Regions from separate parts of the Vibrio misgurnus genome, predicted to be linked through region 2. Evidence: predicted binding sites of a transcription regulator. Region 2 holds the regulator's gene; the other holds the start of a gene.
The links. The regulator PurR, encoded in region 2, represses purine synthesis genes. The targets are predictions, from matches to a motif close to TNANGNAAACGTTTNCNTNA.
Positions count from the first base shown of each region.

Region 1: purM (phosphoribosylformylglycinamidine cyclo-ligase) is a predicted target of PurR. The motif match lies at 4,138-4,157, and genes of this name have one in related genera.

Region 1 covers NZ_CP113241.1:690,519-698,467, forward strand. The annotation lists gene OOK74_RS03245 (TIGR03503 family protein) at 1-521, shown strand, start outside; gene lpcA (D-sedoheptulose 7-phosphate isomerase) at 829-1,404, shown strand; gene OOK74_RS03255 (class II glutamine amidotransferase) at 1,483-2,262, shown strand; gene purN (phosphoribosylglycinamide formyltransferase) at 2,395-3,033, opposite strand; gene purM (phosphoribosylformylglycinamidine cyclo-ligase) at 3,036-4,076, opposite strand; gene upp (uracil phosphoribosyltransferase) at 4,243-4,869, shown strand; gene rluF (23S rRNA pseudouridine(2604) synthase RluF) at 4,980-5,981, opposite strand; tRNA gene OOK74_RS03280 (tRNA-Pro) at 6,322-6,398, shown strand; gene OOK74_RS03285 (beta-N-acetylhexosaminidase) at 7,166-7,949, shown strand, end outside.
Region 2 covers NZ_CP113241.1:1,403,444-1,411,392, reverse strand. The annotation lists gene glgA (glycogen synthase GlgA) at 1-1,045, shown strand, start outside; gene OOK74_RS06610 (alpha/beta fold hydrolase) at 1,210-2,016, shown strand; gene OOK74_RS06605 (TfoX/Sxy family DNA transformation protein) at 2,170-2,757, opposite strand; cyclic di-GMP riboswitch class I at 2,872-2,957, opposite strand; gene purR (HTH-type transcriptional repressor PurR) at 3,116-4,126, opposite strand; gene elyC (envelope biogenesis factor ElyC) at 4,531-5,346, opposite strand; gene cmoM (tRNA uridine 5-oxyacetic acid(34) methyltransferase CmoM) at 5,463-6,260, shown strand; gene mukF (chromosome partition protein MukF) at 6,257-7,594, shown strand; gene mukE (chromosome partition protein MukE) at 7,575-7,949, shown strand, end outside.

The sequences.
Region 1 (7,949 bases), 710 kb from region 2:
GCACGCCGCATCAAGTGATGCTCACCGGAGAGCAAGGTATGATTGAGCCCGGCTCATTATTGGCGCATATTGTTCATCGTCATCCTTACCAAGATGACTATCTGGTACAGGCTCAAGCGGAGAAAAGTGCCCTGACCACCAAGGTGACGATTCCTTATCAAGGGGAATTGGGTCATTATGCTTGGCATGGCAAAGTTTGGGCTACTGAGTTAGCTGCGCAGCGTGAACTCTATTTTCCGATCGCCGATCAGACTTACAGTGTGGTGGATGAGTTAAATCTGGCTGAGGTTCGCCGGATCCAGCAACAGGAAGAGGCGCTGCGTCTACAGCAGGAACAAGAGCTGCGCATGCTGCAAATGCGTGAAGCACAGCGCAGCCGTACCATCATCTACATTATGCTCGGAAATCTTGTAGTGTTGATGTTAGCCCTAACCGGCTGGTTTGTACTGCGCAAAATCAAACGTGAAAAAGTACAGCAGCCACCGATGCAATTGAATATGCCCAATAAAAACAGCAAGTGATGCTACCCATCGAGTTATCAGTGGGGCTGATCGGGTATCCCCTTTCTACTTGAAGCGGTAGCGGTGTTGGCTAGGTTCGTTCACCCTAATCACAACAGGGAGAGGTTATCTCCCTGTTGTTGTTTCAGCGGCTTAATCTCAACTGATCCGTGATGGATTGCCAGCTCGTGGTCAATCTTACCGTTTGATGCTCGACAGCTTGGCTGGTTTGGGTAAACTCATGTCAATTGAATCGCAGGACTGATTGTGCTTGGTTCGGATCAGCCTGAATCACTAAAAATGAAAATCACCATAAGAGAGATGCGTTATGTACCAGGATTTAATTCGTAATGAACTGAATGAAGCTGCTGAGGTTTTACAGCAATTTTTAAGCGATGATCATAACATTGCCCAAATTGCCGCCGCGGCGAAACTGATTGCGGATTCGTTTAAGCAAGGTGGCAAAGTGCTGTCTTGTGGTAATGGTGGATCCCATTGTGATGCCATGCATTTTGCGGAAGAGTTGACTGGCCGCTATCGTGAAAATCGCCCCGGTTATCCTGGGATCGCGATTTCAGATCCGAGCCACATCTCTTGTGTGAGTAACGATTTTGGATACGACTTTGTGTTCTCTCGCTATGTTGAAGCGGTTGGTAGCAAAGGCGATGTGCTGTTTGGTCTGTCGACGTCAGGCAATTCTGGCAATATTCTAAAAGCGATTGAAGCTGCACAAGCCAAAGGGATGAAAACCATTGCTCTGACTGGTAAAGATGGTGGCAAGATGGCTGGCGTGGCGGATATTGAGATCCGGGTTCCCCATTTTGGTTATGCTGACCGTATTCAAGAAGTGCATATTAAGATCATTCACATCATCATTCAGTTGATTGAAAAAGAGATGGCATAAGACTGAGCCGTGCTCAGCCATCATCGCTGGGTGCTTGGTTAAAGAAAGGATCAATTTTCATCAGGAGTGGTTTAAACCATGTGTGAATTGCTCGGCATGAGCGCGAATGTACCCACCGATATCTGTTTTAGTTTTAAAGGCTTAGTGCAGCGTGGTGGAAAAACTGGCCCACATCGTGATGGCTGGGGGATCACTTTTTATGAAGGCAAAGGTTGTCGTACTTTTAAAGATCCGCAACCGAGCTGCCAATCCAAAATTGCCGAGTTAGTTTTGCAGTATCCGATCAAAAGTTGTGCGGTGATCAGCCATATTCGTCAGGCCAACCGTGGGGGCGTGAGTCTTGAAAATACTCATCCATTTACCCGTGAGTTATGGGGACAATACTGGACATTTGCCCACAATGGCCAGCTCACTGATCACCAAGCGTTACTGACTGGTCGGCATCGTGCGGTTGGTCAAACCGACAGTGAATGGGCGTTTTGTTGGTTGCTCAATCAGATGGAACAACAATTCCCAGCCGGTCCTACGAATTGGTTAGAGATGTGGCGCTATGTGGCGCAGTGCTGTGATTCACTGCGTTCGCTAGGCGTGTTCAATATGCTGTTGTCTAATGGTGAATATGTGATGGCGTATTGTAGCAATCATCTGTACTGGATCACGCGCCGAGCGCCATTTGGCCGAGCCACATTGCTCGATGAACAGGTCGAAATCAATTTCCAAGAGGAAACTACACCGAATGATGTGGTGTCAGTGATTGCCACTCAGCCGTTAACCGGCAATGAGAGCTGGCAGCGTATGAAACCGGGGCAATTTGCGCTATTTCATTTGGGAGAGCGAATCGCCGACAATACGGATTGACTGGCCGAAGTCGCCTTAGTCGATCTGCATGCTAGGTCGATCCGCATGGCTGATGGGTGGTCAAAGCATTTGCCGTGCTAGATAAAACAAGGGTTGCACGATGGCAACCCTTGTTTGGTTTTTACTTGGCGATTATTCGCTGGCGTAGCCATGCATGCCAAGCACTTCACCATCGAGATAGGCTTTGCCTTGTTGCATGGTTAAGCGACCTTCGACAAACCATTTCACCACGAGAGGGTAGATGCGGTGCTCTTGATCTTGCACCCGAGCCGTCAGCTCTTCGACACTATCTTGCTCGAAAATCGGTACCTTGGCTTGCAAAATCACTGGGCCACCATCAAGCTGCTCAGTTACAAAATGCACACTGGTGCCATGTTCTTCATCACCGGCATGAATCGCTCGTTGATACGTATTCAAACCCGGATATTTAGGCAAAAGTGAAGGATGAATATTGATCATTCGGCCTTGGTAGTGGCGAACAAATTCACCACTTAGGATGCGCATATAACCCGCCAACACCACTAAATCAGGCGCAAACAGGTCGATTTGCGCCATCAATGTGTCATCAAAGGCATCGCGGGTTGGATAAGCTTGAGGATCAATAAAACAGGCGGCAGCGCCAGCCTGTTTGGCGCGTTCTAAACCGTAAGCTGTTGCTTTATTGGAAAACACAGCCGTTACTTTGCCACCTTGAATACTGGTTTCACAAGCATCCATGATCGCCTGTAGATTGGTTCCGTTTCCCGAAATTAAAACAACAATGCTTTTCATGATTAGTTGATCTCTACCTGCGCTTGATCGCCATGTGCGGCTGCGATTTCACCGATCACCCAAGCGTTTTCGCCTTCGGCTTGCAGTAGAGCGACGGCCGCTTGTGCTTGCGCTTTAGGCAGCGCAATGATAAGGCCAACCCCACAGTTGAAAGTGCGGTACATTTCGTGAGTGGTCACGTTACCTTTTTGTTGTAGCCATTGGAAAATCACTGGCCATTCCCAACTGTTACCATCGATCACCGCTTTGGTGCCTTCCGGCAGCACGCGAGGAATATTTTCCCAGAAGCCGCCACCAGTAATGTGTGAGATGGCGTGAATATCGTGCTCGGCGATCAGTTTGAGGCCTGATTTGATATAAATCTTAGTAGGTGCGAGTAAGTGCTCACCAATGGTTTTACCGGCGAGTAGTTCATTTTTGTCCGCTTTAGAGACTTCAAGGATCTTACGTACCAGTGAGTAGCCGTTAGAGTGTGGGCCGCTTGAGCCAACCGCGATCAATGCATCACCGATTTGTACTTTACTGCCATCGATGATCGCTTCTTTTTCCACCACGCCGACGCAAAAGCCAGCTACATCGTAATCTTCGCCTTCATACATGCCCGGCATTTCTGCGGTTTCGCCACCAATCAGGGCACAACCTGCTTGTAAACAGCCATCGGCAATCCCAGTAATCACTTCTGCGGCAGTATCGACATCCAGCTTGCCGGTCGCATAATAATCGAGGAAGAACAGCGGCTCTGCGCCTTGTACGATTAAGTCATTGACACACATGGCGACCAGATCGACACCGATGGTGTCATGTTTTTTCATATCCAGTGCGAGACGCAATTTGGTGCCTACGCCGTCTGTACCAGAGACTAAAACTGGATGTTTATATTTGGTTGGTAGCTCACATAGTGCGCCAAAACCGCCTAGGCCACCCATAACTTCAGGGCGACGGGTACGCTTCACTGCACCTTTAATTCGTTCAACGAGTGCATTACCTGCATCAATATCGACACCTGCATCTTTATAGCTGAGAGATGGATTATTACCGTTCACGGGGAAGTTCCTCGGTCTAGTTGGATATGAAAACGGCGCTATTCTACAGGGCTTAAAACAAAAAGGAAAACGTTTGCGTAAGGTTTTTATCCGGTTTTAGCATCGAAAAAAATCCATAAATCAGTGTATAATCCGCAGGTTTAAATTAATGAAGCCGGAGTTGGACATGAAAATTGTTGAAGTTAAGCACCCTCTTGTAAAACACAAACTTGGCCTGATGCGTGAAGGCGACATTAGCACTAAGCGTTTTCGCGAGCTGGCGACCGAGGTTGGCAGCCTGCTGACTTATGAAGCAACGTCTGACTTTGAAACTGAAAAAGTGACGATCGAGGGCTGGAATGGTCCCGTTGAAGTGGATCAAATCAAAGGCAAGAAAGTCACCGTAGTGCCGATTTTGCGTGCGGGCCTTGGCATGATGGATGGTGTTTTAGAACACATTCCTAGCGCGCGGATCAGCGTAGTTGGGATCTATCGTGATGAAGAGACTCTTGAGCCAGTTCCTTACTTTAATAAACTGGCTTCGAACATTGAAGAGCGTATTGCACTGGTGGTTGACCCGATGCTGGCTACTGGTGGTTCGATGATTGCCACCATTGATCTACTAAAAGAGAAAGGTTGCCAGCAGATCAAAGTGCTGGTGCTGGTCGCGGCACCAGAAGGGATTGCTGCATTAGAAAAAGCTCACCCGGATGTTGAACTGTATACCGCAGCGATTGATGAAAAGCTCAATGATAAGGGTTATATCGTACCGGGACTCGGTGACGCAGGCGATAAGATTTTTGGAACCAAGTAATCCTATCAACGGGTTGAGTTAACAATGCGCTACTGAAGCTTGGATAAGTATCGAATACAAACCAAGGGAAGCCATGGCTTCCCTTGGTTGTGTTCGTGGTGCATGACGAGTTATTTGGACTTTCTTAGGCTCAACGTGCCCCCGGTACGTGGTGCGGGTTTGGCAGGCGTGGAACTGTTGCCGCTGGCATGCGTCGTCGTTGCGCGCTCTGGACGGTGCTGCGCTTTTTTCGAGTTTGGCGCATGGCGAAATTGTTGGGCATTGTTACCGTGATAGGTTTTTGGATTGCGGCGTGCTTTTGATTCACGATTGGCATCTCGACTATCAAACAGTTTGGCGTCGGTGGCGCGTTTAATCACCTCACCATTTGAGGCGACTTGAGATGCTTCTTCAGTACCACTGGAGCCTTCACACATTGCCAGAATTTCGCTCACTTCCGTTTCGGTTAAATAGCGCCATTTTCCGTTCGGGATCCCATCTAAAGTGATGTTCATGATCCGTACCCGCCGTAGTTTAAACACCTCATAGCCTAACGCTTCACACATACGGCGAATTTGGCGGTTAAGCCCTTGGGTCAGCACGATCCGAAACGAATAAGGTGTTTCTTGGGTGACTTTACACGGCAGGGTAATGGTATCGAGGATGTTGACGCCTGCCGACATCTGCTGGATAAATTCAGCGGTGATCATCTTATCTACGCGTACCACGTACTCTTTCTCGTGGTGATTACCGGCGCGTAGAATTTTATTGACGATATCGCCATCATTGGTCAGGAAAATTAATCCATCAGAAGGTTTATCTAAGCGACCAATTGGGAAAATACGCTTACGGTGGCCAATGAAATCAACAATATTACCAGCAATATCACGCTCGGTAGTACAAGTGATCCCGGTTGGTTTATTTAATGCGATATAGATTGGGCGCTCTTTGGCTCGTAGCGGTTTGCCATCAATACAGATCTCATCTTGCTCCGTGACTTTACTGCCCACTTGTGGGGGTAAGCCATTTAGCGTCACTCGGCCTTGTTCAATCAGTTTGTCTGCTTCTCGGCGTGAGCAGTAGCCCGTTTCACTAATGAATTTGTTCAGGCGTTTTTCGGTGGGTTGCGACATACAATTTCCTCACGTTTCACAACGGATGGTGGCGCAGCATCTGCTGCACAAAATCCGCGCATTCTAGCAGCTTTAGTCGTGTAGCCAAGACGTTTCTGCTTAAGTTTAGTGTGTTATTCATGGTGGGGGCTTTTTCGGTGCGCAGTACCAGCTTGTAGCTAAATGGTGATCTGTAAGATGATTGTCCAATCCTTTGCTATTATTATGGGCTGAAAATTAAGTCGCAACCCACTAGCTTGCGCTGTAGTGCTGAACTTTTGAGCAAACGCGCTGACTTGCACAGAAAGTATAGCCATAAGGGTTGCGCTTCCAATCATAACGAGTAATATACCCAACGTTCCGGTGAATAGCGCAGCTTGGTAGCGCATCTGGTTTGGGACCAGAGGGTCGGGGGTTCGAATCCCTCTTCACCGACCATATTTAAGGCCTCAGCATTTATGCTGGGGCCTTTTTGCTTTTTGCTTTTTGCTTTTTGCTTTCCTGTATCCTGCCTGTTACCTAGAATGGTCCGTTCCTTCATCGGCACCCCCCGCTATGCATTAGAGCTATCCCATGAGATCTGTTGAGTTGGTTATTTTGCTAGTGGTGATTTTCATTTAGCCATTGCTGCTTGGCCGATACGCTCATCTGTCTAGTTATCATCATTCGCTGACGAGTAAATCAATCGCTCAATCCGGTATATCACTATATCAAATGGTGGTTCTCGCTGTGGTTGTGGAGTGAATGATGGTATTTGCATCGTGGTATCCCCATTCTTGCGTTGCGACAAAAACGTCATTTTTGCTCCAAATTAACGTTTTTGACGGAGTGCGAATGATGATAATGATCACGTTTTACTGATTTGTTCGAGCGATTTCACGCATTGTTCGGATTACTCAGTGTGATTTGGCTCACTATTTTGCGTAGGGATGAGATTTTAAAGTGTGATCTAGCTTGAGTAAAACTCGTCAAAAATGAAGTTCCGTTTTTGACGAGAATCGTATCTTATTGACAATGTTGATTTTTATTTTAATGTCAATTTGTAAAGTTTGAACAAGATCACTGGCGTAAAGGATTAATTTTGCGCTTAGAAAAAAGTACCGCTAAATATCCCTGAATTTAAGGTAAAGCCATTGGCTGATGTCGTTTTGAGATTGGGTGCAGGCAGAGCACTCATCATCATTCACTAATTTAGGGTAACTATTATGTTGAACAAGAGTCTTATCTCTCTCGCAGTTCTCGCCTCATTAAGTGGCTGTGCGCTGACTACCTCTTCACCACAAGATGTGGTCAATGCACTGGCCAACAATCTCGATGTTCGTTATCAGGTGATGGACAATCATGGCGCGGATAATGGCCTTGCTTGTCAAACTCTGGAAGCGGAGTGGGCCTCTTGTAACCAAGTTAATATGACTTTGGTCAATCGCGGTGAAGCAGTTAACTCAAAAGATTGGGCGATTTATTTCCATAGCATTCGTCTTATCCTCGATGTGGGCAACGATCAGTTCAAAATTACTCGTGTCACCGGCGACCTGCACAAACTGGAGCCGACCGAAAAATTTGCTGGCTTTGCTGCTGGTGAAACAGTGACGTTACCGCTGATTGGCGAATACTGGACACTGTTTGATACCGACTTTATGCCAGGTGCTTTTGTGACCGCACCTGATGCTGAACCAAAAGTGATTGCTTCGCTGAATACTGAAGATGTGGCGAGCTTTGTCTCTGGGCTTGAGGGCGACAATCTTAAGCGTACGCCAAGTGATAACAACGTGTTTGCTCAAGCGGCATCTCGCTTTGAAAAGAACAGTGATGTAGCGATGCAAGATGTTGCGAGCGCGCTGATCCCAACTCCACTACAAGTCAAAACCCAATCCGGCTCAGTATCGATTGCCAAAGGGATTGCGCTGCCAAGCAAAGCGTTTGATGCCGAGCAAACTAAGGCGCTCAATGCACGTGCCGAGCTGCTGGGTGTCAACCTAAAAGGAGTCT
Region 2 (7,949 bases):
TGATTGGCATACCGGCTTAGTTCCGTTCTTGCTGAAAACCCGTTATCGCTATGACCCCTTTTTTGAGCGGGTCAAAAGTGTGCTGACAATACACAATGCCATGTTCAAAGGGATTTTTTCTTATCATCAGTTGGAAATTATTCCTGAGTTAAATTTATCGGGAATGGAGTTTTTACAATATGGCTATGACCACGTCAGCATGCTGCGTGCCGGAATTGCCTTTGCGGATAAGATTAATGCGGTTAGCCCCAATTATGCCTCTGAGTTGTTAACTTCGCTGGGAGCGCATGGATTAGTGGATGATTTTGTACGCCGAGCGCGCGATTTACATGGCATAGTCAATGGTTGCGATTATCGTGAATGGAACCCTCGTAACGATCACTATCTACCGGTAACTTATAGTGAAGATCCTGATTCAATGCGCCAAGGTAAGGCTTTGTGTAAACAAGCCTTACAAGCTGAGCTGCATTTACCGGTGAGCGATGTGCCTCTATTTGGTATGGTGTGTCGACTTACCCACCAAAAGGGCTTTCACTACCTGTTACCCATTTTAGAGCCTTTTTTGCGTAACCGTGTCCAAGTGGTCATCGTTGGGACTGGCGAGCCAGAGGTTGCCGCTCGGCTGAGTAAGTTGGCGCATCAACATCGAGATCAATTGGCTTTTGTTGAAACTTATAGTGAACGTTTAGCGCACTGGGTTGAAGCTGGCTCTGATTTTTTCTTAATGCCTTCAGAGTTTGAGGCTTGTGGACTGAATCAGATCTACAGTATGGCTTATGGCACGCTGCCGATTGTACGAGAAGTCGGTGGGTTAAAAGATACGGTCAACGATTACGATAAATTCCCAGAGCAGGCGACTGGTTTTAGTTATCAAGAGCCGACAGCGGAAGCTTTGCTAATTACTATGCAGCGGGCATTGCTGTTTTATTTGCAGCAACCAGCAGAGATGAGCAAAGTGCAACAACGTGCGATGCTGCAAAACTTCAGTTGGCAAGTATCAGCTCAAGACTATATCAAGATGTATCAGTTAGCGCGATTTGGTTAACTGAAATTGGAAAACTCGCAAGGTACTACCTTCCAAGGCACTGTTTAGTGCCTTGATTTTTTAATGCTTTAGTTTTTTATGCTGAGACAACAGTTTCTTACAACTCGCCTGATGCCCAGCTCGCAGATTATGCTAGTCTTGGCCTGCATTATAAAGAGGTGCCAATGACGACGATTGCCGAAAAAGTGCTATTTCATAAAACGTATCACCATCCTACCAGCCATGAGTGGGTGGTTTTTGTGCATGGCGCAGGGGGCAGCTCTGCGATCTGGTTTAAGCAAATCAAAGCTTATCGTCAGCATTTCAATTTATTGTTGATTGACTTGCGTGGGCACGGGAAATCGAATCCCTTACTGAAAGGCTGGATTGCCAATCGTTACACTTTCAAAAGTGTGACACTGGATGTATTGCGCGTGCTTGATCACCTGAAAATTCAGTCGGCGCATTTTGTTGGTATGTCGCTCGGTACCATCATAGTGCGTAATCTGGCTGAGCTTGCCACTCATCGTGTTAACTCGATGGTGCTGGGTGGGGCAGTCACGCGGCTCAATACTCGTTCACAAGTGCTGGTTAAGCTTGGGCATTGGAGCAAACATATCATCCCTTACATGTGGTTATATCGACTGTTTGCTTACGTTGTGATGCCACAGCGTAGCCAAAAAGAGTCACGTCATCTATTTATTCGTGAAGCGCAAAAACTGTGTCAAAAAGAGTTTAAACGTTGGTTCACTTTAACCGCTGAAGTTAATCCTTTGATGCGTTATTTCCGTGACCGTGAATTGCCAATCCCCACCTTATATCTGATGGGTGAGAAAGATTACATGTTCATTCATCCGGTTAAAGAGATGGTGGCGCTGCACACACAAAGTGAGCTGTACGAGATCCCCAATTGTGGGCATGTGTGTAATGTTGAGCAGCCGGAGCTGTTCAATCAGCATTCAATCGAGTTTATTCAGCGTCAGATCCGTTAAGCGCGGCATTTAGCCCTAGCTGATCACGATAACGGCGGCCGGTATACCGATGAGTGATTGAGCAATAAAAAACCCGCGCCATGATTGGCGCGGGTTGGGTATTTATGTCGCGAACTCTGTGCTTGACGCGGTGAGTGTTATCATCACACTAATCTAGAGATGGCTTAACAGCTCATCACGGCGCTGCTGTGGGATCACCGACCAGTGTTTACCTTCAATTGCGCCTTCTAAGGCCCACAGCAACTCTAAGCTCACCTCGGCAGTATGAGTACGCTGAATGGCTTTATAGGCAGCGACAGAGCCGTTGGATTGGAGAGAGGCGACCGTTTCAATGCCGGCTTTCTTGAGCATTCTTTCGGTCGCTAAACGCAGGTTAGGCAGATCTTTTAAACGGTCAGGTTTGGTTTGGGCTTGCGTTTCACGCTCTGCTTTAGCCACATCAAGCGCGGTATGAGCTTCAGTTAGAATTGAGGCTGGATCACTCCAGCAATTGTCAGGCAGAGCGTAATACTTGGTCACGACAGGGAAGCCACGTTTTTTGTAAACGTATGGGGCATAACCTTGTTGTTTGAATTTTTCAATCGAGGCTTCATCGGCACGGATGTGCAGCGTATCGTTGACCACAAGTGCAAACATTGTATCGTCGACAAAAATACCAAAGCCACCAAACATTGAACGAGATTTCACACGTCCTAGCTGCTCAAAGAGCCGCATTGAATCTTTTAATACTGGTTTATCCATGCTGTTAGTCTCGGAGTATTGTTACCTACGCCACCAAATCAGGCCCGAGAAAATTAGCAAAAACATGCAGCCAAGGTGTCAATAATCAGTCAACAGCCTGTATGCATTTTTGCCATCGGCAACCCCGCTACCTACCAAGTTGTTGGTTTAGGCCGGAGGCTTTGCGTCCCACTCTTTCAAATGGTTTGCCCTGTGCGTGACATTCTTCCTGATAAAAATCAGTCATTCTTAGCGCATTCTCACAGTTTAATGTTTCAATTATGAGAATACGCAGAACTAATCCTACTCTTTCTATATGAGGTTTGTCAGATTTATGTGACAAGCTTTCAAATATAGATGGTGTGAATTTTCAAGTAAGTTAGGATTTTGTCAAGTCTTTTACGGTATCCCGTTCGACAATTTCAGGATGCATTTCAAAAATTCGCCGTTCATGCTCTTTATCTTTAATCCGTTCCAGTAAGATTTCGAACGCATTTTTACCTACGCGGCGTTTCGGTTGGTGCACCGTGGTTAATGGCGGCGAGAAATACTCGGCCAATTCAATATTGTCGTAGCCAATCACCGACATATCTTCTGGCACGCGGATCCCTTTTTGCTGTAAGCGACTGATGAGACCTAACGCCATCGTGTCATTAAAGCAAAATACAGCACTGGGGCGTTTATCCATCGCGATGATCTTATCGGCCGCTAGCACCGCAGTATCACACTCAAAGTTGCCTTCTAAAATCCAATCTTGATTGATGGGTAAATTGGCCTCTGCCATTGCGCGGCGAAAACCTTGAATACGCTCTTGGCAGGCCGCCTTGATGAAATGACCACTTAAGCAAGCAATGTCGCGGTGTCCGTGCTCAATCAGATACTTGGTCGCCAGATAGCCACCTTCTTCTGAGTTATCAATGATCTTATCCGCATTGGAAGTTTCAGGCCCCCAGTCCATGATCACTTTCGGAATGTCTTTATGCACATCCAGCATGGCTTGTAGTTCTTGGGTGAGATCAGAGCACATCACCAAAATACCATCGACCCGCTTTTCGGCGAGCATCCGAATGTAATCTCGCTGTTTTTCATAAATGCCGCCAGTGTTACATAGGATCAAGGTATAACCTTGGCGGTAACAGTAGCTTTCCACCCCATCGATCACTTCAGAGAAGAAGAGATTGGTCGATTGAGTCACTAACATGCCGATCGTGCGTGTGGTATTACACTTTAAACTGCGTGCCACAGCACTTGGTGCGTAGTTAAGTTGTTGCACCGCTTCCATCACTTTTTCTTGGGTGGTTTCTGCCACAAAGCGAGTTTTGTTGATCACGTGGGAAACGGTGGTGGTTGACACACCAGCAAGGCGCGCCACATCTTTTATCGTAGCCATAGAGTGTTCCTATCGATGACTGCTGATGTCAGCGAATGTTATTGGTGAATTAAATCAGCAGGTAAGGCGAGATTGAGCAAGCTATGATACTTGGAGTGCGAGTCACCACACATAACGTATCTTGGGCGTAACAATCATGATGCCTAAAGTAATAAAATACAAAAACCGCCGAAAAACAGCGGTTTACAATCATATTGGTTTTATCATTTGCGGGTGAATTTTAGACTGCGCCGCCAGCAACTGCAATCAAATTCATTCATCAAACGGTAACTTATTTCTGAATTGATAGGTCTAGCAGTGATAGCTTATTGACCTTGTACCTTAAATCAATCCGCAATCGCAACAGGATAGCGAATGTGCACTATCGCTGTTGCGAGTCGAACAGACTAAGGCATAACCGGTGGTTAATCGGCCAGCGTGACATTGACCGGTTTCGTTTCAGGTGCAGGACTGGCATCACCCACCACGCTATCGCGTAGCGTTTGCCACAGTAGCCCTAAGCTTTCGTACCAAAATAGCTCAGTTTGTTCAAGATAGCGTGATTTTGGAATGTACTTGTCCCAAGGCTGAATAATATTCAGATGACCTAAGTAATTGGTCGGTGCCGCAATCGGGGTTAGACCTGCTGATTGAAATTCGCGCATGGCGCGTTTCATGTGGCTGGCCGATGTTACTAATACCATACGCTTTTGCTGCACAAATGCCGCTGCTTGGCGCGCTTCTTCCCAGGTATCTTTGGCGGTTTCCAGCAAAATAATATCGGATTTGGGTACGCCAAGCGCGAGGGCGACTCGCGCCATCATCCGCGCGTGGCTGACTTCACTGCCGCCGGCATAGCCGGAGAGAATTAATTTGGAACCTGGGTACATGCGGTAAATACGAATACCTTCACTTAAGCGCATTAATGCCGCGCGAGTGAGTTCCGAGGTCGGTGGTATATCATCATCCACAACATGACCATTGCCGAGCACCATTATGTAATCGAGCGAGCCTTCGACCGGTAAAAAGGCGGTGTAAGCGCGCTCAAGTGGCATTAATAAACGAGTGGCAACCGGTTGAAAGGAGACCAGAAACAATCCAGAGAGTGAGAATAAAACCACCAGACAGCCAGTTTTGCGTTTGGCAGTGAACATGATCAGCATCAAGCCGAGAAAACCAAGGATCAGCAGCGCTGGCAATGGCATCAACAGCGAAGAAAAAATTTTTTTCAGCTCAAACATAGTGAAAACAGTCCGAAAAAACAGCACTTGAATATAAAAAGAGTCGAAGCCTCTTTATTCCTGCTATTCCTGTGACAGAATAGCGGGCACGATGGATTATCATAACTCAAGCTACTGTGACTGAAGACCGTAATTTCGACAATATTGCCCACAAATTTGCAAAAAATATTTACGGCTCTGACAAAGGCGAGATCCGCCAAGTCATTGTTTGGGAAGATTTGCAGCAATTACTCGCTCAATTCAATGCATCAAATGCACCTTTGCACATATTGGATGCAGGGGGAGGCTTGGCGCAACTTTCGCAAAAAATCGCTCGGCTTGGTCATCACGTCACTTTATGTGATCTTTCTTCACAAATGTTGCAATTGGCTGAGCAAGAGATTGCCAACCAAGGCCTGCGTGAGCAGTATCGGTTGGTTCACTCATCGGTGCAGACCATTCAACAGCATCTTAGCGAACCGGTTGATGTGTTGTTATTTCATGCGGTGATGGAGTGGCTGGCCGATCCTAAGCCTGCGTTACAAAACGTGTTGGCACAAGTTAAACCCGGTGGTATGGCATCGGTGATGTTTTACAACTATCACGGTTTAGTTTACAAGAATGCGGTGTGTGGCAACATTCCACACGTGCTAGAAGATATGCCACACCGTAAACGATTCAAATTACAACCGCAGCAAGGCTTACGCCCTGAAGAGGTCTACCAATGGATCGAACAGGCGGGGTTTGAGATCTGCGGAAAATCCGGTATTCGCTGTTTCAGTGATTACATCGGCAACATGAAAAACATGGGCGAATATCAGTATGAGGATTTGCTCGCACTGGAGCGCAAATTCTGCCGTCAGGAGCCTTACCTCTCATTGGGCCGATACATTCATGTATGGGCTCAGAAAAAACAAGAACAGGAAATACAATGAGTGAGTTTACTCAGGATACTGTGCAAAAACCGATCGACGAATTGGTCAGTTGGGTCAAACAGTATGACTTCTCATTGAATCTACCGACTGAGCGCTTGGCATTTTTGCTGGCGATAGCGGTGCTCGGTAACGAAAGATTTGATGAAGAGCTCGGCGAAGGGGAACTGCACGATGCATTTGCGATAGTCACACGCATGTTTGCAGAGTCGGGCGAAGCTTCTGCTTTTCGAGCCAATAATGCGATTAATGATCTGGTTAAGCAGCGACTACTGAGCCGCTTTACCAGCGAAATGACCGAAGGCGCGAGCCTGTATCGGTTAACGCCTTTAGCGATCGGTATCTCCGATTACTACGTGCGGCATCGTCAATTTTCCAAACTCAAGTTATCGATCCAGCTCTCGATGGTGGCCGATGAAATGGCCAAAGCGTTGCAATCGGCGCAGCAGGGCGGCAATGCGGCACACTGGCGCAAAAACGTGTTTGGGGTGCTCAAATATTCGGTCAGTGAAATTTTTGACCGCATCGATCTCAACCAGCGAGTGATGGATGAGCAGCAACAGTCGGTCAAACAGCAGATCGCCGAGCTGTTAAATAAAGATTGGCGCGATGCGATCAACAACTGTGAAGCCTTGCTGTCGGAAACCTCGGCGACGTTGCGAGAGCTGCAAGATACTCTGCAAGCGGCGGGCGATGAGTTGCAAACCCAAATTCTTGATCTCCAAGAGTGCGTGTATGGCAATTTGGAATTGGACTTTATCGAAGAGACGCTGTTTGCGTTGCAGATGAAGCTCGATCGGATTACCAGTTGGGGACAGCAGGCGATCGATCTTTGGATCGGCTACGACCGCCACGTGCATAAGTTTATTCGTACCGCGATTGACATGGATCAGAATCGGGCGTTTAGCCAGCGCCTGCGTCAATCGTTGAGCGACTATTTTGAACAGCCTTGGTACCTCACTTACGCTGAGGCCGAACGTTTATCGGATCTGCGTGATGAGACTCTGGCGCTACGTGATGATGAAGTCACCGGCCAAGTGCCTACCGAGGTGGAATACCAACCACTGCAACAAGTGAATGACGAATTGGCTGAGCGAATTAGCCATATGCTGAAAGTGCATAAAGAGCAGGGCAGCGCGCTGGATTTAGCCCAGGTACTTCGCGACTACTTAGCCAGTCATCCACGCACTCATCATTTTGATTTAGCCCGAATGGTTGTCGACCAAGCGGTGAGGCTCGGTTACTCCGAGTCTGATTACCGCGCTATCCAGCCGAACTGGACAGCGATTAACGATTTTGGCGCAAAGGTACAAGCGAATGTCATCGACCGATATTAATCAATACATGCCAGAGAATCTGGCCAAAGCGATCGCCAATCCGCTGTTTCCAGCACTCGATAGTTTGTTGCGTGCGGGGCGGCATGTGGCCAGTGATGATCTGGATAATCACGCATTTTTGTCTGATTTTGAGCTGGATTTAGCGCTGTTTTACCAACGTTATCACACTGAACTGGTGCGCGCGCCAGAAGGCTTTTTCTACCTGCGTCCTCGTTCAAGCTCGCTGATTAACCGCAGTGTACTGTCTGAGCTGGATATGCTGGTCGGTAAAGTGCTGTGTTTTCTGTATTTGAGCCCCGAGCGTTTGGCCCATGAAGGCATTTTCACCAACCAAGAGTTGTACGATGAGCTGTTG